2 regions of the Streptomyces sp. NPDC050418 genome follow, and region 1 is predicted to be linked to the other one. Evidence: predicted binding sites of a transcription regulator. Region 1 holds the regulator's gene; the other holds the start of a gene.

Region 1 (4,207 bases):
GCCCTCGACGACGCCGGCGTAAGGCACGTGTTCGGAGAACGGAACAGCCCGGTGCCAGAACCTGTCGAACACCCCGACGAGATAGTCGATCAGGGCAGGATGCCTCAACTCCAAGGCGACCGAGCGGTCCGGACTGGCCGGAATGAACGCCACGGCGCGATCGAAAATCAGTAGGCGCTCGCCCACCTCGTCGAGCGTGCGGACCTCCACCGAGCCTTCCAGCTGCTCCAGGTAGGTCTCCAATCCCTGCCCGTGCCGGGCGACATGGGTGTACAGACTGCGGGTGCGCACCCCTCGTTCCTGCAGGTCGAGCGCGCGCGGCAGCGCCCCGCTCAGGTCACGCTCCGAACGGATACCGGACGGCTGCATGGCACGCAATTCCGCGACACAGGCGGCTGTCGCCTCGTCGATGGCGAGGTTGATACGCGGCATGCCTTCGAGCACCCTGAGTGCAGCACTCGGAGAAGCATTCGCTGCCCTGGGTACGGCACTTCGCTCGGCCATTCCGGCGAGCACGCCCGCCCTTCGTCGTATCTCCCCCAGCTCTCCCTCGAATTCCCGCAGCAGACGAGCGACCACCACGCCGGGATTCGTGGGCAGCAACCACGCCATGTCCAAGGGATCCGGGTGCAAGAGGCCCAACTCGACCAGGCAGCGCGCATCCGTCACCTTCGACCGCGAGATTCGCCCAGCCTGCAGCGCCGCCTGATAGGCCTCTTCTCCGGCGTCGCACAATTCCTCGACGTCATGCCGATGCGTATCGCCTTCGGCCACCGCCCTACCCCCAAATCCGGTACTCCGCGCCCATTATCCCGGGGCTCGACGCAGAACTGACGCCACCTGACCCATCCCCTCACCTCCCCCACAAATGCAGCCAAGCCCAAGAGGGCCCACCCGTCCACGAGAACCGGAACATCCCGGCCACCACCCTTGAAGACAAAGGGCCCTCACCTTCAGCACCGCACACAAAAGGACCACCCCCTTCCGTAGCCCAACTGCCATCCCCGCTTCTCCCGCAGGGGCCCGCACATTGGTTGTGACGGGGAGAGCCTCGGCCTACGGTCCACGCCATGCGAGCGCTCATCACCAGCAAGGCCGGCAGGCGTACCCTGCGGCCCATCGTCCAGCTCATAGACCAGCGAGTGGAACGCCAGGTCCGGCGTGTCATCGAGGAGTCCGGACGGGCCGAGGTGACGCAGCAGGAGCTGAACCGGCTGCGGAACCGGCAGCGGCCGTTGGAGCTGTTCTTCGACGGCACCGGGCGAGGGGCGTCCAGGCTGCCTTCCGCGCCTCATCTCAACCGGACCATCAGTGAGTTGACCGAGGTGACGGGCGCCGGGCAGGAGGCCGTCGAGCGGACCGTCGCGCAGGCATTCCGGCTGCTCATCGCATTGGAGGCGCTGGGTGTGGGGCGGATCGCGGGCGGCACGATGAACATCGTGGGCAAGCTGTCCGCCGTGCCGCTGCTCGATCCGCCGAACGACGAGTTCCTGGAGATCGGGACGCTGTACGGGATGTTCAGCGCCGGGATGAGCCGGATGATGCAGCGGGCCGGCCGCACGCCGGAGCTGACGATCGTCGACCCCTTGGCAGGCAGCCAGCTGCAGCCCGGGGCCACGATGGGCGTCGACGCTTCCGGTACGCCCGTGAACGAGGCCGCCGTACGCACCAACCTGTCACTCGTCGGCGCCGACGCCCGTATCCGGCAAGGGTTTTCGGAGGACCCGGAGGTCCGCGCCGAGATCTCCGACCGCGAGTACGGCGTGATCATCGTGGACGGTGACCACTCCGCCGCGGGCGTCGCCGCCGATCTCGAGTGGGCCGAACAGATCGCCGCGCCAGGCGGGGTGGTCGTGCTCGACGACTTCGGTCACCCCAAGTGGCAGGGGATCAAGGAGGCGTTCGATAAGCACATGGCAGGTCGGACCCGGTTCCGGTTCCTCGGGCAGGTCGCCCACTCCGGCTACCTCAAGGCAGAGGGGTAGCGGGGGCAGCGGCTTCAGTACAGCGAAGAAGGCCCCTTCCTGTCAGTGGCAGGAAGGGGCCCTCGTTCAGGCCGTGGGGAGCGGGACGCCGCTCAGTCCGTGGGCTTCTTCGGCCGCCACACCACGAGCGCCGACGTCTGCTGGACCTCCTGATAGGGCACCAGATCGCGGCGGTACGAGGCGTGCACCGCCGCTTCACGTTGCTGCAGCGTGGCGGCGGCTCCCTCCAGCGCGGCGGCGAGTTCGGCCACGCGGGACTGCAGCGCGGCGACCTGGTTCTCCAGCTCGATGATGCGCTTGATGCCGGCCAGGTTGATGCCCTCGTCCTGCGACAGCGCCTGCACCTGGCGGAGCAGTTCGATGTCGCGGGCCGAGTAGCGCCGGCCCCGGCCCGCGGTGCGGTCCGGGGAGACGAGACCGAGGCGGTCGTACTGCCTCAGGGTCTGCGGGTGCAGGCCGGACAGCTGCGCCGCCACCGAGATGACGTAGACCGGTGTCTCGTCGGTCAGTTCGTACGGATTACGGCTTCGCCCCGAGCGGCTGTCCATGTGCCTCATGCTCCCTTCGCGGCCTGGAAGAGTTCTGCCCGGGGATCGTGGTCCTCAGTCGCCTCGGCATAGGCGGTGAGGGCGTCACGCGCCCCGTCGGAAAGCTCCGTCGGCACGGCCACTTCGACCGTGACGAGGAGGTCGCCCCGCGTCCCGTCCTTGCGGACCGCACCCTTTCCGCGGGCGCGCATGGTGCGGCCGTTGGGGGTGCCCGGGGGCAGTTTGAGCTTGACCGCGGGGCCGCCCAGGGTCGGGACCCTGATCTCGCCGCCGAGGGTCGCCTCGGTGAAGGACACCGGGACGGTCACCGTGAGGTTGTCGTCCTTGCGGCCGAACACCGGGTGCTTGTCCACGTGCACGACGACGTACAAGTCGCCCGCGGGCCCGCCCCGTTCACCGGGTGCGCCCTTGCCGCGCAGCCGGATCCGCTGGCCGTCCGAGACGCCCGCCGGGATCCGGACCTGCATGGTGCGCGAGGACTTGGCGCGGCCGGAGCCCTTGCAGACCTCGCAGGGGTCCTGGGCGATGAGGCCGCGGCCCTTGCAGTCCACACACGGGTCGGTGAGCGAGAAGCCGCCACCGCCGCCGCGCGAGACCTGGCCGGTGCCGACACAGGTCGGGCACACGCGAGGCGTGCCGTTCTTGTCGCCGGTGCCCGAACAGGCCTTGCAGGGCTGCTGCGAGGACATCCGCAGCGGGACGGTCGCGCCGTCCACCGCCTCGGTGAAGGACAGGGTGACCTCGGACTCGATGTCCTGGCCGCGGCGGGGCTGGGTCCGCGGACCCGTGCCGGTGCCGCCGCGGTTGAACAGCCCGCCGAACACGTCCCCGAGGCCGCCCCCGAAGGTGCCGCCCTGGGTGCCCTGCGAACCGCCCGCGCCGCCGCCGAAGAGGTCGCCGAGGTCGAAGTTGAACGAGCCGCCGCCCGCGCCGGGACCGGCACGGAAGCCGCCGTTCCCGAACAGGGCGCGCGCCTCGTCGTACTCCTTGCGCTTCTTCGGGTCACCGAGGACGTCGTTCGCCTCGGAGATCTCCTTGAAGCGCTCCTCCGCCTTGGCGTTGCCCTTGTTGGCGTCCGGGTGGAACTCGCGGGCGAGCTTGCGGTACGCCTTCTTGATCTCGGCCTCGGTGGCGTCCTTCGGGACGCCGAGGACCTTGTAGTAGTCCTTCTCGATGAAGTCCTTGGTGCTCATCCCCGGCGTCCCTCCTCACGTCTACCGGTGGTGATCGCGTCAGCCCTCGTCCGGGCCACCGCTCTCCTTGTCGTCAGCGGCCGCGTCATCGGCGTCCTTGGCCGCCTGCGCGCCCGGCTGGGGCTCGGCGACGGCCACCCGCGCGGGGCGGATGGTGCGCTCGCCGATGCGATACCCGGGCTGCAGGATCGCGACGCAGGTCGTCTCCGTGACGTCCGGCGCGTACGAGTGCATCAGGGCCTCGTGGATCGTCGGGTCGAAGGGCTCGCCCTCCTTGCCGAACTGCTGCAGGCCCATCTTCGCCGCGACCGTCTCCAGGGATTCGGCCACGGACTTGAACCCGCCCACGAGCTCGCCGTGTTCACGGGCGCGCCCGATGTCGTCGAGCACCGGGAGCAGCTCGGTCAGGAGGTTCGCCACGGCGATCTCCTTGACCGTGATCCGGTCGCGCTCCACCCGGCGGCGGTAGTTCTGGTACTCG
Region 2 (4,207 bases), on a different contig from region 1:
CGGGCGTTGGGTTCGCGCTCCCAGAACGCCTCGCCCACGAGCACCCGGCCCTTGCGCGCCAGATGCCGTCCGCACGCGTCCAGCGTGGGCATCAGCCCGCCGAAGGCGTACGTGGAGCCGATACAGAGGACCGCGTCGTACGGCTCAGGGTCGCGGAACGTCATGGCGTCCCGCCGGTGCAGCGTGACGCGCTCGCCGAGCCCGGCCGCGTCGAGGCGCTCCTGCCCGCGGGCGAGCGCCGGTTCGCTGAGGTCGACCCCGTCGCCGGTGACGCCCGGCCGGCCGGCCGCGGCCCGCGCGAGCCACTCCGCCGCCCCGCACCCGAGATCGAGCACCCGCTCGTCGCCCCGCACCAGGGCCCGCCCGAGCAGCCGCTCCACCGAGGCGTCCTGCAGGGGCGCGCCGATGGGGTGCTCGCCGTGCGCGATCGAGCTGATCGTCTGCCGGTTCATGAAGGTCATGAGGGAATCCTGCCGGGGCGGTGTCGCGGGTGACCATGGTCCGGCCGGAGCCGCGGTATGTGGGGGACGGGGTTCTATCCCGTGGGCCCCACGAACCTCGCGTTCGTCAGCGGCGCGACGATCCGCCATCCCACCGCCTCGTAGAGGAGCCGCCCTTCAGGCGTGCACGCGAGGACCGCGCGGGTCGAGCCCTGGGCGCGGGCCGCGGCGTGCAGCGTGCGCATGACCGCCTTGCCCAGGCCCCGGCGCTGGTGCTCCTCGGCCGTCTCGATCTGGTCGACGACCGCGCTCGCGCCCACCGGCGCGATCTGCCCGCGCGCGGCGAACGAGCCGTCCTCGTCGGCGACCAGGACGCGGGTGACGCCGCCGCGCGTCCAGGTGTGCATCCGGTACCCGTCCGCGAGGACGACCTCCGGCTCCGGCCGCAGCTCCGTCGTCATCAGATAGTCGCCCGAGCCGTACGGTTCCCAGCCGGGAGCGAGCCACGGCACGACGCGTGCGGGGTCGGCGAACACCTTGAGGTGCCAGTTCACCCCGCGGCTCGACTCGGTGACCTTACGGACGTCCGCTTCGAGTACGGCGTCGTTGGTGGCGGCCAGGACATGGCGGCTGACGTGCGGGATCTGCCCGACGTGCACGGTGTAGCCCCACGGCTCCACGACGGGTTCCGAGGCACCGCGCGACACGACCCACCCGTCGACCCATTCCCTGACGTTGACGTCCTCGCGCGCGCTCTCCATGAGCAGGTCCCCTCCCGTGAGCTCCAGTGCCGTAATAGATGAACACGGCCATGGACCCTTACGCAAGGGGTTTCTGTGCGAGGCGGGGGCGGCGGATTGCTCAACGCCCGCGCCGCAGCCGGACCCAGCGGCCGAACCCCCAGTGGTTGTCCGGCGAAGGGGCGGGCGTCTTGCGTTCGGCCTCCGCCTGGATCTCCACGTACGCGTCGTGGGACGTGGCGCGGAACGCCTCCTCGTACGCCGCGAGCGCACCGCTCATCGCCCCGCCGCCAGTGCCCCGCCGCCGGATCCGCGCGGCCAGCCAGATGAAGGGGCCGAGCATCAGGGCGAAGGCGCCGGTAATGATCAGGAACGGTACGAGCGCACTCATGCCCACGAGCCTACGGGCCCGCCGGTGCCCGCCCGCGCAGACCGTGACGCCCGCCCGTCCGCCGAGTCCGTGACGCCCCGCTCGCGAGCCGATCGCTCACAGCGAACGCGTGCCGGGGAACATTCGGAGGCGCACAAGCATTGAGTCGGCATAGCTCAACTTGAATGCCGAAGGGGAGATCATGGCTTCGACGTCCTCACCGCTCACCCTGCCCGTCCTGCCGCTCGACGACGAGGTCGTCCTGCCCGGTATGGTCGTTCCGCTCGACCTCAACGATCCCGATGTACGCGCCGCGGTGGAGGCCGCCCAAGCCGCCGCACGCGGCCAGACCGGCAAGCCACGCGTCCTGCTGGTGCCGCGCATCGACGGGACCTACGCGGGCATCGGCGTCCTCGGCACCGTCGAGCAGGTCGGCCGCCTCGCCGACGGCGACCCCGGCGCCCTGATCCGCGCCCGCCGCCGTGTGCGGATCGGCGCGGGCACGACCGGACCGGGCGCCGCCCTGTGGGTCGAGGGCACGCAGGTGGACGACAGTGCGCCCGAGCCGCTGCCGGGCTCCGTCACCGAACTGATCAAGGAATACAAGGCACTTGCCACCAGCTGGCTCCGCAAGCGCGGCGCCTGGCAGGTGGTCGACCGCGTCCAGCAGATCGACGACGCGGGCGCCCTCGCCGACAACTCCGGTTACTCGCCGTTCCTGACCACCGCCCAGAAGGTGGAGCTCCTGGAGACCACCGACCCGGTGGCCCGCCTCAAGCTCGCCATCCAGTGGCTCGGCGACCACCTCGCCGAGCAGGATGTCGCCGAGTCCATCGCCAAGGACGTCCAGGAGGGCGTCGACAAGCAGCAGCGCGAGTTCCTGCTGCGGCGCCAGCTCGAAGCCGTACGCAAGGAGCTTCGGGAGATCAACGGCGAGGACGACGGCGAGGAGTCGGACGACTACCGCGCCCGCGTCGAGGCCGCCGACCTGCCCGAGAAGGTACGGGAGGCCGCGCTCAAGGAGGTCGACAAGCTGGAGCGGTCCAGCGACCAGTCCCCCGAGGGCAGCTGGATCCGCACCTGGCTGGACACGGTGCTCGAACTGCCGTGGAGCGAGCGCACCGAGGACGCGTACGACATCCAGGGCGCCAAGGCGGTCCTGGACGCCGAGCACGCGGGCCTCGACGACGTGAAGGAGCGGATCACCGAGTACCTGGCGGTGCGCAAGCGGCGCAGCGACCGGGGCCTGGGTGTGGTCGGCGGGCGGCGCGGCGGTGCCGTGCTCGCGCTCGTCGGGCCGCCCGGCGTCGGCAAGACCTCGCTCGGCGAGTCCGTGGCGCACGCGATGGGGCGCAAGTTCGTACGCGTCGCCCTCGGCGGTGTCCGCGACGAGGCGGAGATCCGCGGCCACCGGCGTACGTACGTCGGCGCGCTGCCGGGCCGTATCGTCCGCGCCATCAGGGAGGCCGGGTCCATGAACCCGGTGGTGCTGCTCGACGAGATCGACAAGGTCGGCTCCGACTTCCGCGGCGACCCCGCGGCCGCCCTCCTCGAAGTCCTCGACCCGGCGCAGAACCACACCTTCCGCGACCACTACCTGGAGGTCGAACTCGACCTCAGCGACGTGGTGTTCCTGGCCACGGCCAACGTGCTCGAAGCCATCCCGGAGGCCCTGCTCGACCGCATGGACCTGGTCCGGCTCGACGGCTACACCGAGGACGAGAAGGTCGTCATCGCCCGCGACCACCTGCTGCCCCGGCAGCTGGAGCGGTCCGGTCTCAACGGTGACGAGGTCACGGTCGACGAGGACGCGCTGCGCAAGCTGGCCGGCGAGTACACGCGGGAGGCCGGTGTCCGCAACCTGGAGCGGGCCATCACGCGCGTGCTCCGCAAGGTCGCGGCCCAGCACGAACTCGGCGACCGCGAGCTGCCGTTCACGGTCGGCGCCGACGATCTCCGTACGCTCATCGGGCGCCCGCACCATGTGCCCGAGTCCGCCCAGGACCCGGCCGAGCGCCGCACCGCCGTACCGGGTGTGGCCACCGGCCTCGCGGTCACCGGCGCGGGCGGCGACGTGCTCTTCGTCGAGGCCTCGCTCGCCGACCCGGAGACGGGCGCGGCAGGTCTGACCCTGACCGGCCAGCTCGGCGACGTGATGAAGGAATCGGCACAGATCGCTCTGAGCTTCCTGCGCTCGCACGGCGCGGAACTGGAGCTCCCGGTGGGCGACTTGAAGGACCGCGGGGTCCACATCCACTTCCCCGCGGGCGCGGTGCCGAAGGACGGGCCGAGCGCGGGCATCACGATGACCACCGCCCTCGCGTCCCTGCTCTCCGGCCGCCAGGTCCGTACGGACGTGGCCATGACCGGCGAGGTCTCGCTCACCGGCCGGGTGCTGCCCATCGGCGGCGTCAAGCAGAAGCTGCTTGCCGCACACCGGGCGGGCGTCACCACGGTGATCATCCCGAAGCGCAACGAGGCCGATCTGGACGACGTCCCCGCGGAGGTCCTGGAGAAGCTGGAGGTCCACCCGGTGACGGACGTACGGCAGGTCCTGGAACTGGCCCTGTCGCCGGCGTCGAACGGGGCGCCCGCGGAGGTTCCGGTCGCGGCGTGACGGACGCGTCCGGATGACGAAGGCCCGGGTCCCCTCCCAA

The links. The regulator HspR, encoded in region 1, represses chaperone genes until heat shock. The targets are predictions, from matches to a motif close to TTGAGNNNNNNNNNCTCAA.
Region 2: a site for HspR is predicted at 1,712-1,730, ahead of lon (endopeptidase La). Genes of this name have one in related genera too.

The regions. Positions count from the first base shown of each region.
Region 1 is NZ_JBITIG010000007.1:271,721-275,927, forward strand. Features, by position in the region: gene ACIBI4_RS19005 (LuxR C-terminal-related transcriptional regulator) at 1-774, opposite strand, end outside; gene ACIBI4_RS19010 (class I SAM-dependent methyltransferase) at 1,071-1,985, shown strand; gene ACIBI4_RS19015 (heat shock protein transcriptional repressor HspR) at 2,078-2,533, opposite strand; gene dnaJ (molecular chaperone DnaJ) at 2,539-3,726, opposite strand; gene grpE (nucleotide exchange factor GrpE) at 3,766-4,207, opposite strand, start outside.
Region 2 is NZ_JBITIG010000009.1:363,494-367,700, forward strand. Features, by position in the region: gene ACIBI4_RS23920 (SAM-dependent methyltransferase) at 1-461, opposite strand, end outside; gene ACIBI4_RS23925 (GNAT family N-acetyltransferase) at 536-1,201, opposite strand; gene ACIBI4_RS23930 (hypothetical protein) at 1,302-1,571, opposite strand; gene lon (endopeptidase La) at 1,753-4,167, shown strand.